DNA from 4 places in the Verrucosispora sp. CNZ293 genome. Region 1 is predicted to be linked to each of the others. Evidence: riboswitches for the same ligand, from Rfam matches in the RefSeq annotation. Region 1 holds a riboswitch; each other region holds the start of a gene.

Region 1 (7,557 bases):
TTGTCAGGCCGGACGAGGTCGTAACCCCTCTGGAGAGCGCCGTGCCCAAGTCTCAGGTCCGCAAGAAGAAGGTGTACACCCCGCCTACGGACGTCCGCCCCACGGCGACGACCGCGGCCACCAACAAGCCCAGCCCGATGTGGCTGCCGGTTCTGGCGGTGTCGCTGATCGTCTTCGGGATCGGCTGGCTGGTGGTCTACTACCTCTCCGAGCAGGAGTACCCGGTCATGGAGCTGGGGTACTGGAACCTGGCTGTCGGTTTCGGCGCGATGGTCGCCTCGCTGATCGTGCTCTCCCGCTGGCGCTGATCCGCAGCCCGATCGCCCCGTGACTGTCCGGCTCCACCGGCGGCCCGCCCGCGCGGTGGAGCCGACGGCCTCCTAAGGTGTGCGCAGGGCAGCGTGGCCCCGGGTGCGAGATGACTCACGTTACTGCTGGGTAACCTTGCGCGTAGGCTGCACTGCATGACCGAGCGGAGCGAGGTCATCGACCGATCAGGTTGAGGTGCGGCGGCGTCGGGTCCGCGATCGCACCGACGCCCCGGTCGCCGAGCCGCTCGACAGGCAGCAGACCGGGAGGCCAACTCGATGGGCAGCGTCCAGATCGTCACCACGATCCTCGCGGCCGCCATCACCGCCGTTGCGGTGTGGCTAGCGGTACGCGCGGTCTCGAAGATGTTGGCCGTGATCCGGCTGGGTCAGCCCGATCCGACCCGCTCCGGCGACAAGGCCAGCCGCACCAGGACCATGCTGGCGGAGACCGCCGGGCACACCCGGATGCTCCGCTGGAGCGTGGTGGGCGCGGCGCACTGGTTCGTGATGGTCGGTTTCATCGTGCTGTCGCTGCTGGTGCTTGAGGCGTACTTCGAGGTGGTGTCGCCGACCGGCGGGCTGCCGCTCATCGGTTCCTGGACGCTCTACGGGCTGGTCACCGAGTGGATCGGCATTCTGGGCGCCATCGGCATCGTCGTCCTGATCGCGATCCGGTTGGCGAACCGGCCGAACCGGGCGGGACGCCGGTCGCGGTTCACCGGCTCCACCATGTGGCAGGGCTACTTCGTCGAGGCCGTCGTCCTCGCCGTACTGGTCATGGGCTTCGTGATCCGTGGCTTCAAGGTGGCCACCGACCACTTCGAGTACCCCACCTGGGCTACCCCGCTCAGTCACGCGGTCGGTGCCCTGCTACCGGGCTGGGAGTCCGGCGTCAGCGTCGCCGCGCTCATCAAGATCTCGATTTCGATGGCCTGGGTCATCGTGATCTCGTTGAACGTGACGATGGGCGTCGCCTGGCACCGCTTCCTGGCCTTCCCCAACATCTTCTTCAAGCGCCGGCCGGGTGCGGCCGGCTCGGGCCTCGGCGCGCTGCGGCCCATGATGAGCGACGGCAAGCCGCTCGACTTCGAGGAGGCCGACCCGGAGAAGGACCAGTTCGGCGTCGCCCAGGTCGAGCAGTTCACCTGGAAGGGGCTGCTGGACTTCAGCACCTGCACCGAGTGCGGTCGCTGCCAGTCGCAGTGCCCGGCGTGGAACACCGGAAAGCCGCTGTCGCCGAAGCTGCTGGTGCTCAGCCTGCGCGACCACGCGTACGCCAAGGCGCCCTACCTGCTGGCCGGTGGTGGCAAGGATCTCACCGGCGAGGAGAAGGCCACCGCCGCGCAACTCGCCCACGTCGACGTGCTGGCCCTCGCCGAGGCGGAGAAGCCGCTGATCGGCGACGCCGAGGCCGGCGGTGTCATCGACCCCGACGTGCTCTGGTCCTGCACCACCTGCGGTGCCTGCGTGGAGCAGTGCCCGGTGGACATCGAGCACGTCGACCACATCGTCGACATGCGCCGCTACCAGGTGCTCATCGAGTCCAGCTTCCCCTCCGAGGCCGGCGTGATGCTGCGCAACCTGGAGAACAAGGGCAACCCGTGGGGCGCACCGCAGAACACCCGGGAGGACTGGACCAAGGGCCTCGACTTCGAGGTGCCCCGGGTCGGTGAGGTGGAGGACTTCGAGTACCTCTTCTGGGTGGGCTGCGCCGGTGCGTTCGAGGACCGGGCGAAGAAGACCACCCGGGCCGTCGCGACCCTGCTCAACGAGGCGGGTGTCTCCTTCGCCATCCTCGGCGAGGGGGAGACCTGCTCCGGCGACCCGGCCCGACGGATCGGCAACGAGTTCGTCTTCCAGATGCTCGCCCAGCAGAACGTCGAGACCCTGAACGAGGCGTTCGAGGGGCGGGAGAAGGCCAAGCGGAAGATCGTCGCGACCTGCCCGCACTGCTTCAACACGCTGGGCAACGAGTACGGCCAGCTTGGCGGTGAGTTCGAGGTGGTGCACCACACCCAGTTGCTGGCGCACCTGGTCGCCACCGGCAAGCTCACCCCCGTGCAGCCGGTCGACGGCGGCGTGACCTACCACGACCCGTGTTACCTCGGGCGGCACAACCGGGTCTTCGCCCCGCCACGTGAGGTGCTCGGCAGCGCGATCGAGGGTGAGCTGACCGAGATGCCGCGCAACAGCGAGCGCTCCTTCTGCTGCGGTGCCGGTGGCGCCCGGATGTGGATGGAGGAGCGGATCGGCAAGCGGATCAATGTGGACCGGGTCGAAGAGGCCATGTCCACCGGGGCCAGGACGGTCGCCGTCGGCTGTCCGTTCTGTTCGACGATGCTCACCGACGGGGTGAATGGCAAGGGCGCTGGAGAGCAGGTCGAGGTCATCGACGTGGCAAGTGTGCTGCTCCGGTCGGTCAAGCCCGAGCGGGTCGGTGGCGCCGAGGAGAGCCCGTCCGTGGTCGGCTGACCGGCGCGTACGCACCGTACGGGGCGGCACCTTCACCGGTGCCGCCCCGCCCTGTTTTAAATTGACGTAGGTAACTGGAACGAATTGATCGACACCCTTTGTGTGCGTACCGTCGCGCAAAGGTGAATGAGCCGTTGGTCGCCTTGATTTCCCCACCGTGCCTTCCCTAATGTGAGGCACCGACCGCCGTGGGTCGTCTGATCCCGCCTCTAACCCGCTCGCGGGACGCCCGGTGGTCGGTTGCAAAGGAGACGCCCCCGGTGGCAACCATGCCCCTCCATCGTCACGCACCGGGACGATCCCGTGCGGGCGGCCTGCGCAGGGCCGCGCGTGGGTTGGTCGTCCTCGTCGCTGCCGCTGCCGTCGGTGCCGGCCTGCTCGCCGCCCCCGCGTACGCCGCTCCCTCGGTCGAGGAGATCGAGGCACAGATCGACAAGCAGTGGCAGAAGCTGGAACCCACGATCGAGCAGTACAACAAGGTGCGCGCCCAGCTGAAGGTCAACCGGCAGAAGGCGAAGAGCCTGGAGAAGAAGATCCAGCCGCTGGCTCTGGAGACCGAGCTGGCGATGAACCGGGTGGCCGACCTCGCCTCCCGCTACTACATCACCGGCCCCTCCCAGGAGATCGGTGTCGTGTTGCTCAACGCGAAGCCCGACGAGATCGGGGAGCAGATGGCCCTGCTCGACCGGCTCGCTTCGCAGGAGCGCCGCGAGCTCGAGGGCGTCATGAAGATCCGCAAGAAGTACGACGACCAGAAGGCCAAGCTCGACGGTCTGATCGCCGACCAGGAGGCGAAGGAAAAGCAGCTGGCGGCGAAGAAGAAGCAGATCGACGCCGAGATCAAGCGGCTGGAGAAGTCGCTGCCGGTGACCGTGGTGAAGACGACCAACTGCCCGACCATCAAGGACGTGGTCAGCGCGGCTGCCCGGACCGCCATCAAGACGGCCTGCGCACAGGTCGGCAAGCCGTACGTCTGGGGTGCCACCGGGCCGAACTCGTTCGACTGCTCCGGGCTGACCCAGTACGCGTACAAGGCCGCCGGCATCTACCTGACCCACTTCACGGGTGCCCAGTGGAACGAGGGCAAGGCCGTCTCCCGGTCCGACGCGCGCCCAGGTGACCTGGTCTTCTTCCGCAGCGATGTGAGCCACGTCGGCATCTACCTGGGTAACAACCAGATGGTGCACGCGGCTCGCGCCGGCAAGCCGGTGAACGTCTCGCCGATCACGACAATGCCGGTCGCCGGCTTCCGCCGACCCGGCTGAGTCACCACAAGCGTCCGTTGAGCGGACGCGCAGGAGCGTCCGAAGGCCCCCGGTCAAGTCGACGGGGGCCTTCGTCATTGTCGGATGTCAGCACCCACAGTGATGGTGCGGTTGTGTTGCGTATCGACGCCGATCGTCCCTACGCTGGTCAATCGTCGGCCCGCTGACAGCTCCGCCCACCCGGGCGGTAACGGTCCGACACCGCCGAGTCGCTCATGAGCGAGCCGGGTGCCCAGGTGCCCGGGGTGAATCCGCGAGTCGTCGCGGTAGGGCGTCCCCTCCCGCCCGAACCCGTCAGCCGAGAGAGACCGACAACAGGCAGGTGGAGCGGGACACACCGCACTCCACTCCTGTTGCCCGTCCCTCCAGCCCGGTAGGCGGTCCGGAGAGAGGGAGTACTGAGCCCGGTGGCACACCATGCCCCGCGGCCACCGTCACCGCGGCCGGGGATGCCCGACCGACCGACGGCCGCGCCGCGCTTCCGCTGGTACCGCTGCATACCTGCCGCCCTGACCGCGACCGCCGTGATGCTCACCGGCGGCGTGGCGGCGGCCTGGGCCGACCCGACGGTCGCCGACATCGAGCGCCGCATCGACGAGGACTGGAACCGGCTCGAACCCGTCATCGAGCAGCACAACGCCACTCGGCAGGATCTGGCCGGCAAGCGGCGGGAGGCGGACGCGCTGGCCGCCCGGATCACCCCGTTGCAACGCCAGGTGGACGAGGCGTTGGACCGGGTGGGCAAGCTCGCGGCCAGCGCGTACAAGGGTGAGCAGGTGCGAGCGGTCAACACGCTGCTCGGCAGCCGGTCGCCGAGCGAGGTCGTCGAGCAACTCGGCCTGCTCGACCGTTACGCCCGGTTCCAGCAGCGGGACGTACGGCACGCGAGCGAGCTGCGCGACGAACTCGTCGCTGCCAAGGCCGGGCTGGAGCGCACCATCGGCCAGCTCACCCGCACCGAGGCCGAGCTCGCGGAGAAGCGGCGTCAGATCGACGCCGAGATCGACAGGTTGCAGCGGCTCCGGCTGCGGGCGTACGGCAGCGGGGGCGGCGGGCCGCTGCGGCCGGCCCCCTGCCCGGCCAGGTATCCCGGAGGACCGGCCGGTGAGGCTGTCACCTTTGCCTGCGCCCAGATCGGCAAGCCGTACTCCTGGGGCGCCGAGGGGCCGAACGCGTACGACTGTTCCGGGCTGATGCTGGCGGCGTGGTCGCGGGCGGGTGTCTCGCTACCGCACAACGCGGCGCGGCAGCGTCGGGTCACCGCATCGGTGAGCCGGGGCGCGCTGCGTCCCGGTGACCTCGTCTTCTACTACCGGGACCTGCACCACGTCGGCATGTACGTCGGTGGCGGCTGGGTGGTGCACGCCTCCCGGGCGGGTCAGCCGGTCAAGATGAAGCGGATCGACAGCAGCCCGGTGCACAGCTTCGGCCGGCCCGGCTAGCGCGGCGTCAGGTGCGGTGGCTGTTCGCTACCGCACCGGGCCCGATCTTCGTTGCCCGCCGCGAGGTCAGCGGGTGGGCCAGGTGCGCCAGCTCTGCCAGGCTCGGCTCGGCGTCGGGCCGCGCTGACCCTGGTAGCGGGAGCCGTAGACGGCCGATCCGTACGGGTGCTCGGCGGGCGAGGAGAGCCGGAAGATGCAGAGCTGGCCGATCTTCATGCCCGGCCAGAGGGTGATCGGCAGGTTGGCCACGTTTGACAGCTCCAGGGTGACGTGACCGGAGAAGCCGGGGTCGATGAAGCCGGCGGTGGAGTGGGTGAGCAGGCCGAGTCGACCCAGGCTGGACTTGCCTTCGAGCCGGCCGGCGAGTTGGTCGCCCAGCGAGATGACCTCAAGCGTGGAGGCGAGCACGAACTCGCCCGGGTGCAGCACGAAGGCCTGACCGTCGGGCACCTCCACGGCCGAGGTGAGGTCGTCCTGCCGGGTGGCCGGGTCGATGTGGGTGTAGAGGTGGTTGTTGAAGACCCGGAACAGTTTGTCCAGACGTACGTCGATGCTGGAGGGCTGCACCAGGGTGGGCTCGAAGGGGTCGAGCGCCAGGGTGCCCGCCTTGATCTCGGAGACCAGGTCGCGGTCGGAGAGCAGCATCGCCACACCATAGCTGCCGGTTTGTGACAGGCGTGTCGGGCTACCCGCTTCGAACGTGTGTTCGATAGGATGTCGACATGGCTTCCTGGTCCGAATTCGCCGCTGACGAGCCTCGACTCGCCGACGGGATCCGCCTTCTCATGCAGCAGTACGGCCCGGGCTTCGGCTACCTGGCCACGGTCCGCGCCGACGGCGGGCCCCGGGTGCACCCGGTCTCGCCGGTGATCACCGACCACGGTCTCTACTGCTTCGTGATCGACTCACCGAAGCGGCGCGACCTGGAGCGGGACGGCCGGTACGCGCTGCACTCCTTCCCGCCGGAGGAGAGTGACGACGAGGCCTACGTCGCCGGGCGAGCCCGCCCCGTGACGGACGACGCCACAGTCGCCCGGCTGGCGTTGGCGGCCCGGGCCGCGCCGCACGCCGACTGGCGTCTCTTCGAGTTCACCGTCGACGTCGCGATGCTGGCCCGACGCGAGCAGTCGGTCGCCGGGCCGAGCGAGCTGGCGTCCCGGCCGGCCGTCCAGGTCTGGCTCGATCCGGCCGCCGCGACACCTCAGGCCACCCGCCCGCTGCCGGCCCACTCCGGGCGGCACCACCGCCGCGCCGCCTGAGCCCCCGGACACACCGGTGCCGGCTCCGTGGGACGGAGCCGGCACCGGCGGTACGCGTCACCGCGAACGCACTATGCCGCGCGGTAGGCGTTCCAGGCGTTGATCATGCGGGTGGCCTGTCCCGAGGTGAACTGGTACATGCAGCCGTCGTACGAGTAGTCCATGAAGTTGGTGATCGGGTCCAGGCCCGAGCTGGAGCAGGTGTCCCGGCCGGTCGGGCAGCCGCTGGCCGGTGAGGCCTCGGCGGGGGTGTCCCCGACCTGGTCGCCGCTGCCCGAGCAGCCGCCCTGGAAGGTGTGGTAGAGGTTCAGCCAGTGGCCGACCTCGTGGGTGCCGGTGTCGCCCTGGTTGTAGTTGGTGGCGGTGCCGCCGGGCAGCGATTCGCTGAGCACGACCACGCCGTCCATCACGTTCAGGCTGTTCTGCGGGAAGGTCGCCCAGCCGAGCAGGTTGTTGCTGAGCGCGCCGAGGTAGATGTTGAGCGTCGCCTTGTTGCCCTGACGCAGCTGGGTCTTCATCTGTCGCTCGGCCGTCGAGCCCTGCCGGATCGGGTACCACGACGAGTTGGTCACCCGGTTGATGCTCTGCAACTGGAACGCGAAGGCGGTGGCGGCGCCACCCGTCGCTCCACTGAACGACTGGTTCAGCACGTTGATCTGCGACTGGATCATCGAGTCGGGGATGTTCCCGCCGGCCCGGGTCGTGTCGCGGCGGATCACGTGCACCACCACCGGGATGGTGACCGAGGCCGCCGCTGCCTGCGTGGTCAGCGTACGCTGACCAACTCGCTTGGCTCGCTCCTGCAGGA
Region 2 (7,557 bases), 400 kb from region 1:
AGGCAGGCGCTCCACACCACAGCGGAGCGGATCAGCCACGGCAGGGCCGCCCATGTCTGGCGCGGGCCGGCGCTCCGATCTGCCGGCTCGTCGGGGGTTTGCCCGCCATTCTCTGCGACCACGTCGGCCCTCCTCGATGTCCGGCGAGGTCGGTACCCGATCGACGTCCTCCCGACACCGATTCCACGCCAGGGCCTGGCCGAAGTCCCGACCGACGGTGGCCTGCGCACCGCCTCGGCCCGACGAGGACTTCGACACCGACCCTAGTTGCCGGAGGTCGAGGCGGGGAGCGTTCGGCTCGCGAGACCCGGCTCAGTACGCGGCGACCGGTGCCGGCCCGACGACCACCGCCGGAATCTCCCGGGTCTGCTCGGCGGTACCCGGCGTGGTCAGTGGCAGGACGAACTCGCGCTCCTCGGTCACCGGCAACAGCGCGCAGACCGCCTCCTCCCGCAGGCTGCGGGCCGCCGCGGCGGCGAGTTCCGCAGCGCGCCAGGTGGTCTGCTCCCGTTCCCGAGCCGTCCGTTGCCGGGCCAGCAGGTGGTCGCGTACCGCTCGGCGCAGCATCAACTCCTGCTCGACCGGGTGCAACCTGGGGTCCCAGCCACGATGCGCGAAAACGTCGCTGAGCTGCTCCACGGACAGTTCCCGCCGCCAGTACGCGTCCAGGGCGGCCCGGTGCAGCCAGCGCTCCCGGTCGGCGTACTCGGCGGGAGTGCGGCTGGTCTGCGGCAGTGGCATGCAGGCGGCACCGGAGAGCCGACGCACGTCCGCCTCGGCCGCCTCGTACGCCCGCCACGCCTGCTCGGCCTCGTCCTGCGCGGCCAGCCACTCGTCGCGGCGGTGCCGGGCCGTGGCGTCGGCCCGGTCCGCGGCGACCGTCACCTCTTCGGCCCAGCGTTCCTGGTCACGTCGATGCTCGGAGTGTTCGGACCGGCTCGGCAGCGCGGCCTCGCGGATGCGGGTGCCGGCGTCGAAGCGGAAGAGCCGGGGTCGCAGCAGCAGGCCGGCGACGGCGAGCGTCACCACGCCGAGCAGCCCCAGCCAGATGGCGGCGGCGCGGGGCGCGTCGAGCAGGACGGAGGAGAGGGCGGTACGCATCATCAACACCTCGCGGTCGGGATGAGTCGTCGACTGTGGTGGACGCAGGTGACGGCTGGGTGGCGGGCGGCTCGGTGCGCGCTGTCAGGTCGGCTGGATCGGGATCGCCTGGCGGTCCCGGGACCACCTGCCAAGGCACCGACGGGGTGCGGTCGGTCGGCCGTCGGGCCGCCGCTGGCGTACCGGCCGGCGAGGGCTGCGCGTGGTTCGATCGGCCGGCCGGGCTGCCGTCGGTCAGCCGGAGGGTGGGCCGCGCCGGGTCGGCTCGCCAGCGCGGACGGCGGAAACCGCGACATGATGATCGACCCGGGCGATGCCGACCGACGCGGCCTCGGCACGTTCCGGCCGGATCTGTGCGGTGCTCGCCGACTCGCGTCGCTCCGGGCCGGCGTCGACCGCCTGGCCGGGCTCGACGACCGGCTGGACCCCCACCAGCGTGCTGGCGGGTGGGTCGATGGCGACAGTCGCGGACACCGGCGAGACGGTGGCGGACCCGGCCGGCGGATCGACCGCCACGGCCCCGCCGAGGCCGACGGCGAGCACGAGCGAGGCCAGTGCGAACCGGGTCAGCTCACGCAGTGCGCACAGCGTTGCCGGCCACAGTGGACGGGCGAAAGCTGGCGACGGCACCGGTCCAACCTATCCCGCCGTCGACGTGATCGCAGCGCGGCGATCGTCCGGGGTGGGTGAAGCGCGCCACGTGGTCCGATCGGGACGGCTGCCGGGCTCACTGGTCGGCGGTGCCGGTCACCTGCTCCTTGGTGAAGAGAGCCAGCAGGTCGCCGACCTGGTGGTCGGCCTCCGCCGGGTGGCGGAACCGCCCGGCCGGGTTGAGGGTGTACTCGTTGCGTCGGCCCACCCGGGTGCGGTGCAGGTAGCCGCCGGCTTCGAGGTCGGCGACGATCGCCTGGGCGGCACGTTCGGTGACGCCGACCTCGGTCGCGACGTCGCGCAGCCGGGCCGTGGGGTTACGGGCGATGGCGAGCAGGACGTGCGCGTGGTTCGTGAGGAAGGTCCAATTCCGCGCGTTTTCCCGTCCGTCAGTGCTCGCCATGTCCGCCATCGTATGACCTGCCGTTCGGGTGCCCGGGTGGCGCTGCCACCGGGGGTGCGGGATCGATCCGACGCAAGCGTTGGCTGATGCATGAAATGCATATCACGTATAGCTTGACGTGCGTTATGTCGCATGTGACGGTGTTGGCAGCCCGTGACCAGCGCCGGCCCGGGATGACCAGGCATTCCTCACGGAGAAGAGGTACAGCCGGATGAGTCGACCCGCAACTCCCGGTCCGCAGCCGGGGCCCGAACGCGAACTGCTCACCGCAGACCTTCCCGGCGCCCCGCAACGGGCTCTCGCCGAACTGCTCGCCGGCAACCGACGGTTCGTCACCGACACGCTGCGGCATCCCAACCAGAATGCCGGGCGGCGGGCCGCCGTCGCGGCCGAACAGCACCCCTTCGCGGTGATCGTCGGCTGCTCCGACTCCCGGCTCGCCGCCGAGATCATCTTCGATCGCGGGCTGGGTGACCTCTTCGTGGTCCGCACCGCCGGGCACACCGTCGGCCCTGAGGTGCTGGGCAGCGTGGAGTACGCCGTGGCCGTGCTGCGTACGCCGCTCGTGGTGGTGCTCGGGCACGACTCGTGCGGTGCCGTACAGGCGGCCCGCGAGGCACTCGCCACCGCCACCACGCCCCCGGGCCACCTGGGTGCCGTGGTCGACGCCGTGGTGCCCAGCCTGCGTCGGGCCCAGGAGGCTGGAGTGCAGGAACTGGACGGGATCGTGGACATCCACATCGCGCGGACCGTCGAGGCGATGCTGGAATCCTCCACGACCCTCGCGGCTGAGGTGGCCACCGGACGGTGCGCGGTGGTCGGCATGTCGTACCGGCTGGCCGCCGGTGAGGTGCGGGCGGTGGCCGCGGAACCCGCCGACCTGGCCGGCGCGCTGGCGACCGCTCCCTGACGACGAGGGCCGTCCCGCCAACCGGCGGGGACGGCCCTCGGTGCGTTGCGTCGGGCGATCAGAGCAGTGACACGTGAACGTGGTCCGTGTGGTTGGACGGACCGCTGTAGGAACTCCAGCGCTCGGTCGCCGCGAACCAGATCTGCCGATTCCAGATCACGTAGTAGACGCCCAGCCGGTCGGCGTTGCGGACCAGGAAGGCCGCCAGATTGTTGCCGTAGATCCGGGTGTCGTTGTTGTGCCACGGGCTGAAGCCGCTGTTCTGCAACGACCAGTCACAGGCCCGGCCCTTGGGGTGCTCGAACTTGTCGCCCGGGCGGAAGCAGCCGACGAACCTGTTGAAGCCGGCCCGCTTGACCTCCTTGTACATGTGCAGCGTCCGGGGCGTGATGCAGCCCGACGTGGTGGGGTCGTTCTGGCTGCACGACTCCGGCTTCCAGCCGCCGTCCGAGGCCCGGTTCGGCGCGATCCGCGCCACCGGCGAGGTGGCGTCCACCAGCCCGCCGGTCAGGCCGACACCACCGACCAGCCGGAGCGACTTCTCCGCCTCGGTCTTCTTGCGCGCCATGTCGTTGGTCAGCTTCTTCTGCTCGCGCACCTCGGCGTCGAGCGCGAGCTTGGCCTGCTCGGCGCGAATCTTGATCGCGTTGACCTCGCCCAGCTTCTTGTCGTTCACCAGGTTCAGCTCGTCGAGTGCCGAGGCCCGGTCGATGAACGAGTCCGGTGCGTTGCTCTGCAACAGCATGGCGATCGCGCCGACCCGGCCCGTCCGGTACGACTGGGTGGCGATCTGGGCGACCTGCGGGGAGAGCGCGTCCAGGTCGGCCTGCGCGGAGCGGACCTCGACCGCCAGTTTCAGCTGCCTTTTCTTGGACTTCTCCAGCTTCGCCTTGGCCTTGGAGTAGTCCCGGTTGGCCGCCTCGATCAGATCGTTGAGCATCGGCGGGTCGTCGTCGTGCTCCGCCGGCTTGGGGTTGTTCGGCGCGGCCATAGCCGGCATCGGACCGGCGAATACCGCGAACGCGGCGAACACGGCCACCACGGGTGTCAACCAGCGGCGTAGGGGTGCCGTCACTGTTTTCCCTTCCATCGACCGCCGACCGGGTTAGCTGACGGGTTCGGGACGGAAGTGGCCCCTACCGCTTTCGCGGATTCACCCCACGTACCTGGGTTCCCGGCTCGCCTGACGGCGATTGGGCGGTGGCACCGCTGGCGCCGCTGCGCGCCTCCGGCGGTGACCGGCAGTGAGGTTACCCGACAGTCCATCTGTGCTTCTACGCCCCGAACCCGACGAGATGCGTCATTTCGTAATCGCTTTGAGTGACCAGCGACACGGTTTCGAGCCGCATCGGCAGGGGCGGTCACACTGAGGAGTGTCACCATGTGGTGTCCGTGCTCCTGTCCGGGTCGGGCCACCCCGAAGGGGTGGCGGGGGACGTGTTTCGAGTGGGTGGTGCGCTGAGGGCGCGGAGCGCCTCGGCCCGGTCCGTCGCCGGCCGGGGAACTACGGGGGCGGGCTCACCGGTGGGGGTGCCGGCGTCGCCGCGCCCGGCGGTGCTGACCAGCGCGGCGAGCGCGGTGGTCAGCGGCACCGCGGCGATCAGCCCGAGCGTGGCGACCACGCTTCGGACGATCTCCGTGGTGAGAAACTCACTGGTCAGGATCTGGCCCAGCGCGCGGGAGTCCGCGGTCAGCAGGAGCAGCAGCGGCAGCGAGGCGCCGGCGTACGCCAGCACGATGGTGTTGACCACCGAGGCGATGTGGGCCCGCCCGACCCGGGTGGCCGAGCGGTACAGCTCCCGGCGGGAAAAGTTCGGGTTGGCATGGCGCAGCTCGTTGACCGCGGCGGCCTGGGTGACCGTGACGTCGTCGAGCACCCCCAGCGAGCCGATGATGATGCCGGCCAGCAGCAGGCCGTGCAGGTCGACGTCGGCGCGGAACATGGACAGGGTGGTGGCGTCCTCGCTGCCGAATCCGGTCAGGTGGGTGGCCCCGGTCGCGGCCAGCCCGAGCAGCCCGGTCAGCACCAGACTGGCCAGCGTGCCGAGCACGGCCACCGAGGTCTGGGCGGATATGCCGTGGGTCAGGTACAGCACCACAAACATGATCAACGAGGCGCCGACGATGGCGACCACGAGAGGCGGCCGGCCGGCGCTGATGCCGGGCAGCACGAAGGTCAGCAGGATGGCGAAGCTGGCGGCCAGGCCGCCCAGCGCCGCCAGGCCCCGCAACCGCCCGAACGCGACGATGGCGGCGGCGAAGAGCACGGCCAGCCAGACCAGCGGCTTGCCGCGCTGGTGCTCGGCGATGTTGTAGGTGCTGACCGAGGGGTCCTCGGGGTCGGTGAGCGAGACCAGGATGACGTCGTCGTCGACATCCACGCGGGGTGCCCCGGGCCCGGTCGGGATGGGCGTCTGCACCTCCCGTCCTTCGTCCGGACCGGTCTCCACCCGGACGGTGACCGTGCCGCAGGGGCCCTCCGCAGCCGTCGGGGTGCCCTCGGGGACCACCGGGTTGGGTGGGCATGGCTCGCTCACCACCCGGGTGACCGTGCCGTGGTGACGGGGAGCGTCGTCGGCGGCTTCGGGGCGCGGGGCGTCCCGGGGCCAGAGCACGATGGCGGCGACCAGGGTGGCCAGGAACAGGGGGACCACCGTCACGACGAGTATCCGCCGCACCCCGGGCGGGGTGGGCGGAGCGGAACGGGTGTGGTCGGCGCCCATTCAGTGTCTCCCAACGATTTCAGGGCTGAGTACGTGTCGATGGGCGAGACGGTTCAGTGCCGCCCGACGACCGGGTCGGAAGGCAGCCTGAATGGCCTGAACGTGGCGAGGTGGCTGCGTACCGTGAGGTGTGGATCGGCTCGCGACGGCCCGGTCGGTGTGCGCCCGGCAACGACCTCGGGCCGCGAGGCACGGATTTCGGCTGGCCATCGTGTGCGAATGGTAACCAGCCGGACCTGCCGACGCCTGTCGTGCGGGTGCGTCGGCGGGTCGGTCAGCCGCGTTTCATCAGGCGGCCGACGGCGGCCATCATCTCGGTCGCCATCTCGTCGGCGCGTCCCTCGGCGGCACCTTCGTGCATGCAGTGCCGGGCGTGCCCGTCGAGCAGGCCGAGGGCGACCTTGTCCAGTGCGGCCTGGATGGCGGAGATCTGGGTCAGCACGTCGATGCAGTAGCGGTCGTCGTCGACCATCTTCTCGATGCCGCGCACCTGGCCCTCCACCCGGCGCAGCCGGGCGAGGAGTTGGTCCTTGCTGGCGGTGTAGCCACGGATCGGCGCGGGTGTGCTCATGCCGGCAAGAATAACGTACCCCTGGGGGGTATGTTACCGTCGATACGCCAATACCCCCTGCGGGTATCTGGAGGGGCGGGTGCTCGGCTCGCCCGAGGAGCAGGAGGAGAGTTCCATGGTCAGCACGACGTACCAGGTGCAGGGCATGACCTGCGGGCACTGCGTCAACGCGGTGAGCACCGAGATCGGCGCGATCGAGGGCGTCACGGACGTCCAGGTGGACCTGGCCGCCGGTCGGGTCACCGTCACGAGTGACAAGCCGTTGTCCGAGGACGCGGTGCGCGCCGCCGTGGACGAGGCCGGATACGAGCTGGCCGGCGCCTGAGCCGGTCAGCAGGCGGGACCGGGAGGTCAACCATGAACACGGCGACGAAGCTGAGCGGCTTCGCACTGGGCCTGGCGGCGGTGTTCGGCGCGGCGTACGGGGTGGGGCAGCTGACCGGTCCGGTGACCGTGGTCGCCACCGAGCACGACAGCGACGGCGTCGGGCATGGCGGTGACGTCCGCGACGAGGACGCCGGCCACGGGGAGGGGGCGGTCGGGCACCTGCCCGGCGGCCTGCTCGTCTCCGACAGGGGATACACCCTGGTGCCGGTCGGCGCGCCGGCGGGTGAGTTCGCGTTCCGGATCACCGGGCCCGACGGCCGTCCGGTGACCGACTACGACGTCACCCACGACGAACGGATGCACCTCATCGTCGCCCGCCGCGACCTCTCCGGCTTCCGGCACGTCCATCCGGAGTTGGCCGGTGACGGCACCTGGCGGATCGCCTCGCCACTGGACTCCCCCGGGGTGTGGCGGGCCTTCGCCGACTTCACCCCGACCGGCGGCGAGCCCCTGACGCTCGGTGTCGACGTGACGGTCCCTGGCGCGCTGACCGAGCGACAGCTGCCCGCCCCGGCGAGCAGCGCCACCGTCGACGGTTACACGGTCACCCTCTCCGGAGCCCCGCAGCCCGGGCGCACCGCGACGCTGACGCTCACCGTCGACCGTGACGGCGTGCCGGTCACCGATCTGGAGCCGTATCTCGGGGCGTACGGTCACCTGGTGGCGCTGCGCCGCGGTGACCTGGCCTACCTGCACGTGCACCCCGAGGGCACCCCGGGCGACGGTCGGACCACCCCCGGCCCGCAGGTGAGCTTCGCCACCGAGTTCCCCTCGGCCGGCACGTACCGGCTCTACCTCGACTTCCGCCACC
Region 3 (7,557 bases), 1.9 Mb from region 1:
TGATGCGCCGCCTGGCCCCGTCCCGACCGCCGCGACCCGGACCGCCGGGTGGTGGAGCGCCGTCCACGACGCCGCACGGTGCGGCACGGGCCACGGAATCGGGTGCGGCGGCGCGATCCGAGACCCCGGTGGACGGGCTGCCGCGCCAGCGGGTGACAGGTGGCGGCGCGAATTCCGCGACGGGAGCGGAGCGCCGATCCATCCACTGAGGACGGTCAACTGGAGGCTGCCTGACCTGCGTGAATCGATGTGCGTGCGCGACGCGCCGGGCGGTGCGACACGCCCGATGACCGGTGCGGCCCGGCGGCTGTGGCGGTAGCGTAGGGAGGTGCTTCCCGTCGCGCCGGCCCGTCCTCTGTGGTGGTTGGCGCGCTGGGCCGCGCGGCTGCTGACCGGGCTCGCGGTCGCCGCCGCCTTCACCCTCGGCGCCTGGGACCTGCCCGGCCACCCGGCCATCGACCGCCTCACCGCTACGGTGCCACCGGTCGAGACCTCCGTACCACCGGCATCCGCCGGCTGGCACCAGGCCGCACCCCTCGACGTGGTTGGCCTGGTGATGCCGACCGCGCAGGGTGCCGACGATCCCGCCGACCAGGCCGAAGTGTCCGCGATGCAGCCGGCGGCCTCCGGTCGGCCCGGGCTGACGGCGCTCGGCAGCGTCGCTGCGGGCGGCCCGCGGTGGACTGCCGCCCAGGTCGGGGGCGTCCGGGCCGCCCGCGCCCCACCGCGCGCCTGATTCCGGCGACGCCGTACGCCTTGCCCCTGGCGGCCGTCCCGGGCGCGTGCGCACCGTTCGGTGCCGCCCCCGTGCCGAGCACCTGCCAGCCCGTTGCCGCCCGCCGCGCCGTCGGTGCCGGCCAGAACGAGCGGCACCGCCCATCCCAACCCGCGACCGCGCGCAACGCCATCCGCGATCCGCTGCCGGTACGGCCACCGGTGCCGTACCGATCTCCCCGAGGTGCCGACATGGAGAAGACAGTTCTCTACCAGTTCCTGATCGAGGTGCCCCGCGCCGCCGCCATCTGGTCGGTGCTGCTGGTGCTCGCGTTTGGCGTACTCACCGTGCTTGTCGCCCGCCCCGAGCCGGCCGGGCCGGCGGAGAAACCCGCCGACGAGGACGCGCTCCGCGCCGCAAGCGAGCAGGCCGACCTGAGTCGGTACGCGGGAGAGGTGGCGGTCGCGGCAGCCGGCGCCGGGCAGAACGCCGAGCGACGGCGTACGGCATGGCGGCTGGCCCAGGCGGAACTGGACCGCGCCTGGGCCGCGTACGACCAGGCAGAGGCCGTCGCCCGGCGGCTGGCCGGCGTCGCCGGACTGCCGACCCCGTGCACCCCCCGGACCCCTGCCGAGTACGCGGCCCGGGAGCGCTGGCTCCGCCGGGCGGCGATGGCGGCCCACTGGCGGGGTGACCTGACCGCACGGCAGCTCAGCGACGTGCTGGCGCGTCGGTCCGGCTGGGATCCCCGGCGTCACCCGGCCGAGCAGGAGGTGGTTCTCGCCCGGGTGGTACGCGACAACCGCCAGGCCGCCTACCTGTCGGCCGCCGAGCGGGAGCGTGACCTGTGGCGGGCGGCGGAACTGGCAGGCGAGGCGGCCCGCGCCCTCTCCGCCGAGGCGTACGCGGCAGCCGAGCGACTCCGACCGGACCTGCGGGCCGTCCCCGGGCGGATCGCCGTCGGGCGGCCCGGCACGGTGCTGCGCTGGCGGCCAGCGAGGCTGGGTTGAAATTCCGTGAGCTGGGTCACAACGGCCGGAAATTCGGTCACTGTTCGTAGTTGAGACGATTACCCAGCAAATTCCGTCGACATTGGTGGCGAGGCGTCCGGTTGTCACCCGAAGGTGCCCGGAATGCCGTCGGTCCCATTGAGCGACGACAGTTCTCAGGTACCCGAAAATCGCCGCACTGGATCATGTTTAAGCAGCTCAGGGCGGGTTGGCTTCGAGGTGACCGACCAGTAGTGTCAGCCCGTCCGGTGCGGTAACCGATCGCAGGAAGCGACGCCGTACCGACCCGCTCAATCGTGATCTCACGAACCGGGGACCCACTGCACCACTGGGGTGAATCCGCGAGCCTCGGCCCGCGGTAGGGCGTCTTCCCGCCCGAATCCGTCAGCTAACCCGGTCGGCGGTGACGGAAGGAGTTCCAGCCCTCGTGCGGTTCGACGTGATCCCCCTGTTCCCCCGCCTCCACGGCACCGCGGTGCCCGTCCTCGCCGGCCCGACCGCCGCGAGCTGACCCCGGTCATCGCACCGCCCGGGTTGTCCGGGCGTACCCCTGAACGGCCTGTCCCGCTCACCGGGTGGTCGTCGGTGTCCTGACGCCGACCTGACCGCCGGAGCCGGTGTGCCGTTCCCCCCTCAGCCCGTGGAGGAATCCGTGAAGCACGCCCTCTCCCGCCGGCTCCGCCGGCTGGTCACCGAACGTCCTTACCAGATCGTTGCCGGCTCGGCCGTCGCGCTCGTCCTGGCCACCGGCACCGGCGCCGCGCTCGCCGGCACCGGGAACACCCCGGCCCCCACGCAGGCCACCACCGCCGCAGCCGACCTACGCGACGACGCCGTGGTGGCGCCGAGCCCGGAAGCGGTCGCGCCGTCGACCGCCGCGCCCAGCAGTGCCGCGCCCAGCAGTGCCGCGCCCAGCAGTGCCGCACCGGCCAGCCCGGCACCGGCCCGCGCCGCCGCCGCGACGTCGCCGAAGCCCAGCTCGGCCACTCCGGACCCGGACCTGACAACCAAGAAGGCGGCACCGAAGCCGCCCGCGTCGAAGGTCCTCGGGTACGACCACCAGGCCCAGATCAACGGCTACTACTGCGGTCCCGCCGCGGTACGCAACGCGCTCAGCGCCGCCGGTGTCACGCGTAGCCAGGACGCCCTGGCCAGCCAGCTCGGCACCACCTTCGCCGGCACCAACTCGGCCGAGGACACCACCCGCGTCCTCAACGCCGTCGTCAAGGGCGACCCGTACGAGACCACGATGATCCGTGGCGGTGCGGCCACCCCGGCCCAGATGGACCAGCTCCAGGCGGACGTCGTCGCCGCCGTCACCGACGGACGGGGCGTCGTGGTGAACGTCGCCGGCACCGTCACCGACACCGACGGTCGCTGGCACTCCTTCCCCGGCGGGCACTACATCGCGGTGGTCGGCTACCAGGACTCCGGCCGGCTGGTGAAGATCGCCGACTCGGCCGACGCCTCGTACCCGTCGTACTGGCTCAGCACCATCGATCTCGCCAACTGGGCCGCCACCCGCGGCTACTCGGCCTGATCACGCCGGTCCCACGGCGAACGGAAGCCCTCGGCCTTGCTGGCCGAGGGCTTCCGTGTCGGGTACGTCAGGCGGCGGGTCGTGCTGTGTCGTCAGGTCGACGTGGCTCGGGGTTCGTCAGGCGTGCGGGGCGTGCTGCTTCGCCAGGCCGACGAAGCTCGCCCAGGCCGCCGGGGTGAAGGCCAGCGTGCCGCCGTCGCGATCCTTGGTGTCGCGGACCAGCACGATGCCCGTCAGGTTGTCGGCGACCTCCACACAGTCGCCGCCGCCAGCGCCGCTGCGGGTGGACTTGCGCCACGTCGCACCGTTCAGATCCACGGCTTCACCACATCCTTCATCAGCTCGATCGACTGGCGGCCGGACAGTGCCTCGTTGCGCACCGCCTCCCACCGGGACAGCAGGGTGCTCAGGTCGTCGTCCTTGTCGGCGAGAACGCCGCCAAGTTGAGTTTCGAGATTAGCCACCCAGCCGCCGTCCGCGCCCCTCGCCAGGGTGAAGGGACCGGTCAGTCCGATGTGCATGGCGACGCCGGTGGGCACCAGGTGGACGCTGATGTTGGGCCGCGTGGCCAGCTCCATGAGGTGATGCACCTGCTCGACAAGCACGTCCTTGAGCTCCTCGTCGACCCGCCGCAGCACCGCCTCGTCGACCACCGCGACGAGTTGCGGCGGGTCGTCCTGCTCCAGCACCGCCTGCCGGGCCATCCGGTTGGCCAGCCGCCGCTCCACCCCCGCCTCGGTCAGGGCGGCGTCGGTCCGGATCACCGCGCGGGCGTACCGCTCGGTCTGGAGCAGGCCCGGCACCAGCGTCGGCTGGTAGCAGCGGAGCTGCCGGGCGTTGCGCTCGGCCTCCAGGTAGGGCAGGAACCACGAGGGTTGGCGCAGCACCTCCGCCGTGCGCAGCAACTCCTCGAACATGCCCCCGGTCTGAAGCACCTCGTCGGCCCGCTTCGCGTACGGCCGGTCGAGGGACGGGTGCCCACCTCCACAGCGGACACCAGCGACGCCGAGTAGTTCGTCCGCCGACCGAACTCCTCCTGGTTCATGCCGGCCGCGGCTCGCAGCCGGCGGAGCTGCGTACGGATCAACTCGTGCAGGTCGGAAGGCTGCTCGCGTTCCATGTCCCCTCCACCGGGTCTACGAAGATCGCCAAGGGGCCGCCAGGGGCCGGTGCGGGGCACCCGGAACCCACCGTGGCCGGCGTCGATTCCTTCCGACAGTAGTGGTGTCCTCACCAGACTGTCACGCAGCGGGGCCGCTCCCATCCAGACAGGGACGGGGCGGTTCCGTCCCGGGGCCGCCCGTGCGCCTTCCCCCGTGTTCGGGCGGCCCCTTCCGATCGCTGACTGGGAGGTCGATGTGCGTACCCGGGTCGTCCGCCACCTGTGCCCGACGGCGCTGCTGCCGGTGTCCTCACCGGGGCGGCAGTGTCGGGCCACCGGGGGCCGGTGGTGACCGTGGGCCGGTCGGGTGCGATCACCACCCGGCTCTTCGCTCCCGAGCGGGGTCCGCGTCCGCTGCGTCCCTCCGCCTGTGGCGACGAGGTACCGCACACTCCGTTGCGGCCGATCTGGTGCTGCCGCGCCGACGGGCAGCCCTGGCCCTGCGGTCAGGCCCGGCTGCTGCTGCGGGTCGAGTACGACGGGAACCTGCCCGGGCTGTCGATCTACCTCGCCGGCCTGATGTACGAGGCGATGCGCGACCTCTACCGCCTCGACCCGCACGACGGCCCGACACCCACCACCCTCTTCACCCGCTTCATAGCCTGGACCCGCCGCCCCACCTAGCACCCCGCCGCCGCCCAGCACGAGAACCCGAGATCTTGGAAAGTTTCCGTTTTTCGCGACCGGAAACTTTCCAAGATCTCGGAGGACCAGGGTGGGGGTCGGGGGATGCGACGATCACCTGCGACATTGACCGCGACGTCTGACACCTGGGCGAGGGGACATCATGGGGGAGCAGGAGCCTTACGCGGGGCTGGCCGCGACGTTCGACACGGCCGCGGAGCTGTACGAGCAGGCCCGACCGGGTTATCCGGAGCGGCTGTTCGCCGACCTGGCCGCGACGACGAGCCTGCTGACCGGGCCGGCCAGGGTGCTGGAGATCGGTACCGGCACCGGCCAGGCCACCCGTGGTCTGCTGGCGCGCGGCTGGCAGGTGGTGAGCCTGGAACCGGGACCGGAACTGGCCACTGTGGCGCGTCGCGTACTCGCCGGCCGGGGTGACGTACGCGTCGTGGTGTCGCCGTTCGAGCGGTGGGAGGCGGGCGACCTGGCGCCGTTCGACCTCGTCTTCGCCGCGACGTCGTGGCACTGGCTGGACCCGGCTGTCGCCTACCGCCGGGCCGCCGAACTGCTGCGCCCCGGTGGGCACCTTGCGATCGTCGCCACCGAGCACGTGTCACCACCGAACGGCGACGACTTCTTCCGGCAGGTCGAGCGGATCTACGACGAGGTCGGCATGGGCGACGGGCAGGGTGGCCCGAAGCCACCCGAGGCGATCGTGGCCCCCGACGTGGCGGCGATGACGGGCAGCGGGTTCTTCGACCAACCGACGGTGCACCGTTACGTCTGGAGCCGCGACTACACCGCCGAGGAGTACCTGAGCCTGCTCTCCACCTACTCCGGTCATATCGCCGCCTCGCCCTGGCAGCGGCGGACGCTGTTCGACGGGATCCGGGAGATGATCGCCGCACGCCCGGCCGGCACGGTACGCAAGCACTACCTGAACACCCTCCAGATCGCCGCCCGCCTCGACTGACGGCCCCCGCGCCCCAGTTCCCTTCTGGCAGCATGGCGACGTGCTGATCTACAAGATCCTGCTGCCGGGCGAATGGGCCGAGTTCCAGGCCGCGGGCCGGTTCGACGGTTCACCGTTCGATCGGGACAGCGGCTTCATCCACTGCTCGTCGCGATCCCAACTGCCCGCCACGGCGGCGCGGGTCTTCGGCGACCAGCCGCATCTTGTCGTCGTCGCGCTCGACACGTCTCTGCTCGGTGAGGTGCTGCGGTGGGAGGACGCCCCGAACGGCGGCCCGTTCCCGCACGTCTACGCGGCACTGCCGGTGGCAGCGGTTCGTGGGGTCCACGAGGTCGCCGGTGCGGCCCGGGTGGACGAAGAGGTACCGGCGGGCGGGGCAGGTCGTCCACCGCGCCCGCCGGGTGGCTCGACGTCGTGGTGAGGCCGGATCAGGGCATCAGCACCGTTCCCATTTGAGGTTGAACAGGGTGTCGACGTCGCCCTCGGTCGTGGTCATCGACATGCTTGCGGTCGAGTTGGCGGTGCCGGCGTCCACTCTCAGCTCGGTGTTGACGTTGAGGACCCGTTGCTGTCCGCAGGGCGTGTAGACAAGCACGGGGGCGATGTCCGAGGTGCCCCAGAAGCCGTTGTAGGGCCCGGTGAAGGTGGCATCCGTGCGGCTGGTCTCGGACGAACCCTGCCAGTAGTAGCTCGTACGCTGGCGACCTGTCGCGCCGGTGGGGATCCGGGCCCGGCCCCGGTAGTCGGCGGCGGCGACGGCGATGGTCCAGCCCGCCGGTACGGTGACGAGCACGCCGAGCTGGCAGTTCTTGCGGCTGTCGGTGACGTCCACGCCCCGGCCGGCCGAGGCGACGAAATCGTGGTAGCGGATGCGGAAGCCGGTGTTGTCGGGATGGGCCACCACCCGGGCGGTGCCGGGTGCGCAGCCGGAGCCGTTGGCGGCCACCACCTCGACGGTGATCTCGCTCTCCGGGGCAGTTGTGGACTCGGCGGGGGCGGCGTGGGCCGGTGCGGACAGGGACAGCGCGAGAACCGTGCCGAGTACGGCGAAGATTCCGTTTCTCGCGCCGACGAGGTTCTTTGTCATTCCGTTCCTCTCGGATGCAGTAGATGGTCACCGAATTCAACGCGTGTTTCTTCGCCGAACGGCCCGTCGGGCGCCCGTCCGTTAGCCCAATGGCTGAGGTTGCGGCGAGCACTTGGGCGGCGTTCTGCGAGAGGATGCTAGCGATGCTGAACGAGGCCCGCAAGCATCAGCAGTCGTCTATGTGATCGATTGCCGGCAACCTCTTGATCGGAATTGCCGCGAGCTGAGATCAACCTCTATAAGTATTGCTGCGTAACGGGTGTGCGCCTGATCAAGGTGTCTTCCGGATCAGCTTCGGAAGCGATCTCCATCCTGTGGGACGCCGCGAAGCGACCACGCGAAGCCGAATAACATTCGGCTCGCGATCGATTCTTGGGAAAGCGAGATTACGTTGACATCGATCTATGTCTGTACGTAGCTTGTTCCGCATGTGGCGTCGTTTCCTG
Region 4 (7,557 bases), 1.7 Mb from region 1:
CGACGCCACGCGTTGGCACGGTGACCTCCCGGAGTGCGAGGTGCGTCTTCCCCTACGACCTCGCCCGACCCGGGCTTGTGGAACACATGATGACTCCTGTGACGGATGGTACGCCAGGGAATCGGCAAATCCGCCGCCCGGAATACCCGGACAGGTGACCGCGGTTCCACCTCGTGACGCCGCGATGACCAGCCGGCATCGTGGGTCGTGTACAGTTCCATCGGCGGCCTGTGCCGCGTAAAGCCTCCGCGGGTCTCGCCTTTCACGGTGCCCGCAACAGCCCCCGGACGTTCCGTCCTCCGTACGTCTTGCAAGGAGTACCTCCGTGGCGAGCAACACCTCTAAGACCGCGCGCGCGTCAGTCCGGGCCGGCCAGGCTGGCCAGGGTGGCGCCCTCAGCGTGCTGGGCGAGTTCAAGTACGTCATCCCGCTCAACGGCGGCAAGCACGCCTACGTGCGGAACCTGACCAACGGCAAGACGGCGCACCTGCGCACCGACTCCGAGGCTTTCATCGAGGAGATCCGGGTGCTGGCCGCCGCCGGCCACGCCACCAAGATCCGGGCCGAGCTCAACGGTCTCAACGCCGCCCACCCGGGTGACGGCTGGGACGCCACCGAGAAGCGCCTGGTCGAGGCCGGCGTCTTCGAGGCCTGATCGGCCGAGGGCAGCGCGCCCTCTCCGCAGCACCTGTGAACGCCCGTCGGGTCGCCCCGGCGGGCGTTCGCCGTCTCGGCCCGGCCCGATTCACCTGTCCGGCGGGTCGAGCAGCGCGACCTCGCCGGTGGCCAGGTCGTAGAGCGCTCCGGCGACGGCGACCCGACCGGCGGCGATCCGCGGCGCCAGCCGCGGGTCGGCGCGCAGCGTGGCCACGGTGCGCGCCACGTGCCGGCGGATCGCCACCGGCAACACGTGCGGGTCGTCCACCCCCACCTCGGCGACGGCCGGCGCGATCCGGTCGACCAGATGAGCCAGCTCGCCCTGCGGACGCCGGCCGGTACGCAGGGCGTCGACAGTCGCCTGCACCGCGCCGCACCGCTCGTGCCCCAGCACCATCACCAGCGGTACGCCCAGTACCTCCACCACGTACTCGATCGAGCCCAGCACCGCCCGGTCCAGCACGTGTGCCCCGGTGCGGATCACGCAGATCGCGCCGAAGGTCTGGTCGAAGATCGCCTCCAACGGCACCCGCGAGTCGATGCAGCCCAGCGCCACGGCGTACGGCTGCTGGTCGCCGGAGGCGGTCGCGGCCGCCGCGGTCACGTCGTGGCCGTGCACCGGCTGCCCGCTGACGAAGCGCCGGTTGCCGGCGAGCAGTTCGGCCAGGGCCGCGCGCGGCGTACCCCCGCGGGCCTGGCCGGCGAGCGCGGAGCCGGCGGGTACGCCATCCGTGTCTGCCATCTCCTCAGCCTCGCCGGGACGGTGCCCGGGCGGAGCCGATCGACGAGATCTTCTCAACACCCCGGTTGGCGTGTTGTCATGACGGGTAGCCGGTGTTACCACCGGGTATCCCCGGTGTTACACATCCGTGCGCCCTGGGGAGGTGGCGATGCCGGAGCCGACCGAGATACGGCTGGGCGACGACGTACGCCTGCACGTGGAGACGGCAGGCCCGTCCGACGCCGAGGTGACAGCCGTGCTGCTGCACGGCTGGACCCTGGACGGGCGCAGTTGGCACCGGCAGCTGACAGCCATCCAGGAGATGTTCGGCTCGGTCCGGGTGGTCACCTACGACGCCCGTGGGCACGGCCGGTCCAGCTGCATGGCCCTGCCCACGGCCACCCTTGCCCAACTGGGCGACGACCTCGTGGAGGTGCTGGACGCGGTGGCGCCGACCGGGCCGGTGGTGCTCGTCGGCCATTCGATGGGCGGCATGACGATCATGGAGTACGCGCACCGCCACCCGGACCACTTCACCCGGCGCACCGCCGGCCTGGTCTTCGTCTCCACCACCGCCGAGGGGCACACCCACACCGTCTACGGGCTTTCGCCCCGGATCGCCCGGATCATCCGGTTGGCCGAGACCACCGGGGCCGGGGTCCTCGCCCGCTGCGGTGCCTGGCGACCGCCCCGCGCCCTGCTGCGCGCGCTACGCCCGAGCATCCGTTGGATGCTCTTCGGGGACCGCTGCGACCCCACCGACATCAGGCTGGTCACCTCGGCGGTGGCCCGCGCCTCGCTGCGCTCGATCGGCGGGTTCCGGGCCTCCATCGGCACCCAGCACCGGCTGACCACGCTTGCCACGCTGGCCCACCTGCCGGCGGCGGCGCTTGTCGGCGACCGGGACCGGCTCACCCCGCCACCGTGCGCGGAGTCGATCGCCGCCGCGCTACCGGCGACCGAGCTGACCGTCTGCCCCGGCGCCGGTCACATGCTGATGATGGAACGCCCCGAGGAGGTCAACGGCGCCCTGGCCAACGTGTTGCGCCGGGTCCTGGACGCCCTCCCGGTCCGGCGGTCCGTCACCGGCTGACCGCCGCCCGCCACCCTTTCCCGGGGTCCGTCGCAGGTCGGCGAAGATCCGGGGGACGCGCACCGGGACGCGGGGCGTAATCTCGTGCGGTTGGCCGGGCGGCGTCACGAGGAGAGCGAGCGGTGGATCAGAGCACCCTGGACCAGGAGATCGCCGCCGAGCAACGGCATCTCGACCGGGTGTACGCGCGACTGGCCGAGCTGCGCCGATCGGCAGTCCGCGCGGAGCGGGAGGGCTACCGGCTCGCCCGGGTCGGCAACTTCGGTGCGCTTGTCGAACGCGACGCGATGGTCTTCCACGCCGCGCAGCGACGCCATGTGCTCGACGCCGAGTACGAGGGGCTGGTCTTCGGCCGGCTCGATCTGCGCGACGGGCAGACCCTGTACGTCGGGCGACTCGGTATCCGCGACGAGGACGCCACCACGCTTGTGGTGGACTGGCGAGCCCCGGCCGCCGCCGCGTTCTACCAGGCGACCCCGGCCGAGCCGCTCGGCGTGGTCCGGCGTCGCACCATCCAGTCCAGCGGTGAGCGGGTCACCCGGATCGAGGACGACCTGCTGGACCCGGACGCCGCCCCACCGGACATGCCGGTGGTCGGCGACGGCGCGCTGCTGGCCACGCTGTCCCGGACCACCGGTCGCGGCATGCGGGACATCGTGGCCACCATCCAGCGCGAGCAGGACGAGGCGATCCGCTCCCCCGGCTCGGGGGTGACCCTCGTCTCCGGCGGCCCGGGCACCGGCAAGACGGCTGTGGCGCTGCATCGCGCGGCGTACCTGCTCTACGCCGACCGCAGCCGGTACGCAGGCGGCGGCATCCTGGTGATCGGCCCGTCCTCGGTGTTCGTCGAGTACATCGCCTCGGTGCTGCCGTCGTTGGGTGAGGACACCGCCACCCTGCGCTCGCTGGGCAGCCTCTTCCCCGGGGTGATGGCCACCCGCACCGACCCGCCCGAGGTGGCGGCGATCAAGGGTTCACTGCGGATGCGCCGGGTGCTGGAGCGGGCGGCCCGGGACGCGGTGCCCGACTCCCCCACCGAGCTGCGCCTGCTGTACCGGGGCACGCTGCTGCGGCTGGAGCGGGCCGAGCTGGACGCCATCCGGGACCGCGCGTTGCCGCGTGGCGCCCGTCGCAACGAGGTGCGTCGGGCCGGCTTCGACGGCGTGCTCGCCGCCCTCTGGTCGCAGGCCCGCCGGCTCGGCATCACCGGGCTGCCCGAGCAGCGCGCCTTCGAGGACGAGCTGATCGACCGGACGGACTTCCGCGACTTCCTCAAGGCGTGGTGGCCACGGCTGCATCCGCGGCACGTGCTCGCCTGGCTGGCCGATCCGCGGCGGCTGCGCCGGTACGGCGGGGGCCTGCTCTCCGGCACCGAGATCCGGCTGCTCGGCGCGGCGTACCAGGGGTCGGAGAGCCTGTCCGTCGCCGACGTCGCGCTGCTCGACGAGTTGGACGCGCTGCTCGGCAAGCCGGTGCGCCCCGCCCGACGGAAGCGGGATCCGTTCCAACTGGCCGGCGGGGTACGTGAGCTGAGCACCTTCACCGACCGGCAGCGGGCCGCCCGGCAGGCGGCCCGGGAACGCCCGGAGGACTACCGGGACTACGCCCACCTGGTGGTCGACGAGTCCCAGGACGTCTCACCGATGCAGTGGCGGATGGTCGGCCGGCACGGGCGGCTGGCCTCCTGGACGGTGGTGGGTGACCCGGCGCAGACCGCGTGGACGGGGGATCCGCAGGAGTTGGCGCGGGCCCGCGATCAGGCGCTCGGCCGCCGTCGTCGGCACCGGTTCACCCTCACCACGAACTACCGCAACTCGGCGGAGATCTTCGCGGTGGCGGCGGCCGAGATCCGGCGGGCGTACCCCGATCTCGCGTTGCCAACCGCGGTCCGTTCCACAGGCGTCGATCCGGTCCAGCTCGTGGTGCCGGCTCCGGAGCTGGAGACCACAGTCGTCACGGCCGCCAGCGCCCTGCTCGGTGAGGTGGAGGGCACCGTCGGCGTGATCACCCCGGTGCCCCGCCGGGACCAGGTCGCGGCCTGGCTCGGGGCGATCGGCGGGGAGCGGTTGCAGGTGGTGACCAGCCTGGAGGCCAAGGGCATGGAGTACGACGGGGTGGTGCTTGTCGCCCCGGGTGAGATCCGGGCGGAGCCGGGCTCCGGCGTGCGAACCCTCTATGTCGCGCTGTCCCGGGCCACCCAGCGGCTGACCACCATCGACCCGACCGGTTGAGACCGCGAGCCCGACGATTGCACTCATAGCGATGTTGGCATAGATCCGTCCCCGGCGCGACGGACGACGGAAGGTGTCTGGGTGGGCGCCGGCCATGACCACCACCACGCTGCGGTGTCGACCGCCGCGCGCCGCCACTCCGGCCGACTGTGGGCAGCGTTCGCCCTGCTCAGCATGCTGATGGTGATCGAGGCAGTGACCGCGTTGCGGACCGGTTCGCTGGCCCTGCTCTCCGACGCCGGACACATGTTCACCGATGTGCTGGGCATCGGGATGGCCCTCGCGGCGGTCGCCGCCACCCGCCGGGCCGACACCGACCCGCAACGCACCTTCGGGCTCTACCGGCTGGAGGTGCTCGCCGCCCTGGCCAATGCGGTGCTGCTCTCCGGGGTGGCGGTGTACGTGCTGGTCGAGGCGGTACGCCGGTTCGGCGATCCACCCGAGGTGCTCGCCGGCCCGGTGCTGGTGGTGGCGACGCTCGGCCTGGTCGCCAACATCGCCGCGTTCGCCCTGCTGCGACCGGGGGCGCGGGAGAGCATCAACCTGCGCGGGGCGTACCTGGAGGTGCTTGCCGACCTGCTCGGCTCACTGGGCGTGATAGCGGCCGCCCTGCTGATCGCGGCGACCGACTGGTGGTGGGCCGACCCGCTGGTGGCGGTCGTGATCGCCACCTTCATCCTGCCCCGGACCTGGCGCCTGGGGCGGGCGGCGGTACGCATCCTGGTCCAGGCCGCGCCGGAACACCTTCAGGTCACCGCGGTGCACGACCGGCTGGCCGCGGTGCCCGGTGTGGCCGGCGTGCACGACCTGCACGTCTGGACCTTGACCTCCGGGATGGAGGTCGCCTCGGCGCACCTGACCGTGGCCTCCGGCGCCGACGTCGGTGCCGTGCTGGCGGCAGCCCGCTCGGCGCTGCACGAGGACTTCCAGATCGAGCACGCGACCCTCCAGATCGAGCCGCGATCGGATCCGGGGGGCTGCGGGGCGACGCAGTGGTGACCGGACAATCAGCCGAAAAGGGCTTTTGTCTGCTTTTGGTCTGGTCTACTAGTCAACAACTGAACACCAGGAGTAACAGCAGCTGCACCGGTCACATGGGCACCGGTAGGCTCGGACCCGGCCTCCGCCAGGCGGCACCCACCGGTGCCGGCGGCGGCCGCCGCCTAATCGCCCGCCAGGGCGAACCGGGGAACCATGTTCCTGGGGTGTATCCGCGTCAGCGGTAGGGATCTTCCGTCCCGAACCCGTCAGCTAACCCGGTCGGCGGCTGACGGAAGGACATGTGCATGCCAGCAGTGGCAACGGTAAGACCGGCCGCCCGTACGGCGGCCCTGATCGCCGCCGCGCTCGCCCTCACCCTCGGCGTCGCGCTGGCCCCCTTCACCCCAGCCGCAGCGGCACCGCAGTCGCTGCGGGCGGCGGCTCCGGGCGATGTGGACGACGAGGGTGGCACCCCGGCACTCCGGGCCCAACTGGAGGCCGCCAGCAAGGGCTACCTCGACGCCAAGACCGCGCTCGACCGCTCGGTGAAGCGGCAGAAGCAGCTCGCCAAGCAGCTCAAGACGACCGAGAGCCAGGTCGCCGAGCGCGGCACCAAGGTCGCCGAGATCGCCGCGCAGGCGTACCGCACCGGGCGGCTGGGCGCCGCGTCGGCGCTGCTCCACAGCGGGTCGCCGGCCGGCTTCATGGACCGGGCGGCGGCACTGGACGCGGTGGCCGCCAACGAGGACCGCGCGCTGCGCGAGCTTCAGACCGCCCGGGACGAGGTGAGCACCACCAAGCAGGCCCTGGACGCGGAGATCCAGGAGCAGCGCAAGCAGGTGGCCGTGATGGCCAAGCGCAAGGACCAGGCCGAGCGGGCGCTGACCGTCGCCATCGAACGGGACGAGGCGGCCGAGCGGGCCGAGGCCGCCGAGCGGGCCACCCGGTCACCGTCGCGCAGCGGCGGGTCGAGCCCCACCGCCAAGCCCGCACCCCGAAACTCCGACGGGTCATGGCCCTCGGAGTCGTGCAGCGTGAACGACCCCACGCCGGCCAACGGCTGCATCACCCCGCGCACCCTGCACGCGCTCAAGCAGGCCAAGTCGGCCGGCTTCACCCGGTACGTCTCCTGCTACCGCTCCGGTGGCTCCGGTGAGCACCCGAAGGGTCGGGCCTGCGACTTCGCGGCACAGAAGAACGGCTTCGGCGGGGACGCCACGGGTGGCGACCGGACCTACGGCAACAACCTGGCGGCGTACTTCGTGAACAATGCCGACCGGCTCGCCGTGCTCTACGTGATCTGGTACAGGCAGATCTGGCTGCCCAGCAGCGGCTGGAAGTCGTACAGCGGCGCTCGGGGTGACCCGTCCAGCGACCACACCAACCACGTGCACCTGTCGGTGTACTGAGTTCATCGTCGCGCCGGGTGAACCGCTCTTCACGAGCGGTTCACCCGGCGTCGCGTTTCACCGTCCGTCGGCGGGGCACCGTCCGGTCGACGCGCGCCGAGGCGTCCCCTTGGCTACGGTCTTACCAGGAGGCGGATATTTGTCCGCTAACGGGAGGAACGCGAATGAACGAGCGTATCGCCAGGATCAGCGACGCCACCGACAGCGGGGTGCGGCCATGACCGCCCACGTGATGATCTTCGCACCGACCCCGCTGTTGACGGTCACCATCGATCAACCGAGTGATTCGCCCGAGCTGCATCTGCACCCGGGCGGGCAGGGGGTGTGGCAGGCCCGGATGGTGCTCTCACTCGGCGTCGACGTGGTGCTCTGCGCGGCGCTCGGCGGTGAGGTCGGGCAGGTTCTGGAACCGTTGCTGGTCAGCGAGGGGGTCGACCTCAAGGTGGTGGCTCGTGACTCCGGTGG

Evidence for each region. A riboswitch is a leader RNA that binds a small molecule or an ion and turns the genes downstream of it on or off. The one in region 1 is predicted to bind cyclic di-AMP.
Region 2: it holds a riboswitch for cyclic di-AMP, as region 1 does, so the genes downstream of both, CLT74_RS19460 (VldE C-terminal domain-containing protein) here and CLT74_RS21420 (C40 family peptidase) in region 1, are expected to answer to the same signal.
Region 3: it holds a riboswitch for cyclic di-AMP, as region 1 does, so the genes downstream of both, CLT74_RS12580 (C39 family peptidase) here and CLT74_RS21420 (C40 family peptidase) in region 1, are expected to answer to the same signal.
Region 4: it holds a riboswitch for cyclic di-AMP, as region 1 does, so the genes downstream of both, CLT74_RS29025 (VldE C-terminal domain-containing protein) here and CLT74_RS21420 (C40 family peptidase) in region 1, are expected to answer to the same signal.

The regions. Positions count from the first base shown of each region.
Region 1 is NZ_PEFR01000001.1:4,680,217-4,687,773, reverse strand. It holds gene CLT74_RS21435 (cell division protein CrgA) at 42-308, shown strand; gene CLT74_RS21430 ((Fe-S)-binding protein) at 588-2,783, shown strand; gene CLT74_RS21425 (NlpC/P60 family protein) at 3,053-4,048, shown strand; cyclic di-AMP (ydaO/yuaA leader) riboswitch at 4,282-4,347, shown strand; gene CLT74_RS21420 (C40 family peptidase) at 4,498-5,490, shown strand; gene dcd (dCTP deaminase) at 5,557-6,135, opposite strand; gene CLT74_RS21410 (pyridoxamine 5'-phosphate oxidase family protein) at 6,213-6,749, shown strand; gene CLT74_RS21405 (zinc metalloprotease) at 6,821-7,557, opposite strand, start outside.
Region 2 is NZ_PEFR01000001.1:4,282,636-4,290,192, reverse strand. It holds gene CLT74_RS19485 (AI-2E family transporter) at 1-122, opposite strand, end outside; gene CLT74_RS19480 (hypothetical protein) at 313-1,101, opposite strand; gene CLT74_RS19475 (hypothetical protein) at 1,336-1,731, opposite strand; gene CLT74_RS19470 (MarR family winged helix-turn-helix transcriptional regulator) at 1,829-2,164, opposite strand; gene CLT74_RS19465 (carbonic anhydrase) at 2,367-3,065, shown strand; gene CLT74_RS19460 (VldE C-terminal domain-containing protein) at 3,124-4,140, opposite strand; cyclic di-AMP (ydaO/yuaA leader) riboswitch at 4,145-4,275, opposite strand; gene CLT74_RS19455 (YibE/F family protein) at 4,442-5,788, opposite strand; gene CLT74_RS19450 (metal-sensitive transcriptional regulator) at 6,063-6,359, opposite strand; gene CLT74_RS19445 (copper ion binding protein) at 6,475-6,684, shown strand; gene CLT74_RS19440 (hypothetical protein) at 6,717-7,557, shown strand, end outside.
Region 3 is NZ_PEFR01000001.1:2,769,087-2,776,643, reverse strand. It holds gene CLT74_RS12595 (acyltransferase family protein) at 1-209, shown strand, start outside; gene CLT74_RS12590 (hypothetical protein) at 329-736, shown strand; gene CLT74_RS12585 (hypothetical protein) at 967-1,725, shown strand; cyclic di-AMP (ydaO/yuaA leader) riboswitch at 2,003-2,143, shown strand; gene CLT74_RS12580 (C39 family peptidase) at 2,366-3,265, shown strand; gene CLT74_RS12575 (DUF397 domain-containing protein) at 3,383-3,577, opposite strand; partial or broken gene CLT74_RS12570 (helix-turn-helix domain-containing protein) at 3,574-4,385, opposite strand; gene CLT74_RS12565 (hypothetical protein) at 4,722-5,051, shown strand; gene CLT74_RS12560 (class I SAM-dependent methyltransferase) at 5,215-6,024, shown strand; gene CLT74_RS12555 (DUF952 domain-containing protein) at 6,065-6,445, shown strand; gene CLT74_RS12550 (DUF4360 domain-containing protein) at 6,461-7,111, opposite strand.
Region 4 is NZ_PEFR01000001.1:6,354,506-6,362,062, reverse strand. It holds gene CLT74_RS29055 (DUF3145 domain-containing protein) at 1-19, opposite strand, end outside; gene CLT74_RS29050 (hypothetical protein) at 326-655, shown strand; gene CLT74_RS29045 (carbonic anhydrase) at 746-1,399, opposite strand; gene CLT74_RS29040 (alpha/beta fold hydrolase) at 1,548-2,471, shown strand; gene CLT74_RS29035 (AAA family ATPase) at 2,594-4,702, shown strand; gene CLT74_RS29030 (cation diffusion facilitator family transporter) at 4,784-5,701, shown strand; cyclic di-AMP (ydaO/yuaA leader) riboswitch at 5,853-5,984, shown strand; gene CLT74_RS29025 (VldE C-terminal domain-containing protein) at 5,989-7,092, shown strand; gene CLT74_RS29020 (PfkB family carbohydrate kinase) at 7,310-7,557, shown strand, end outside.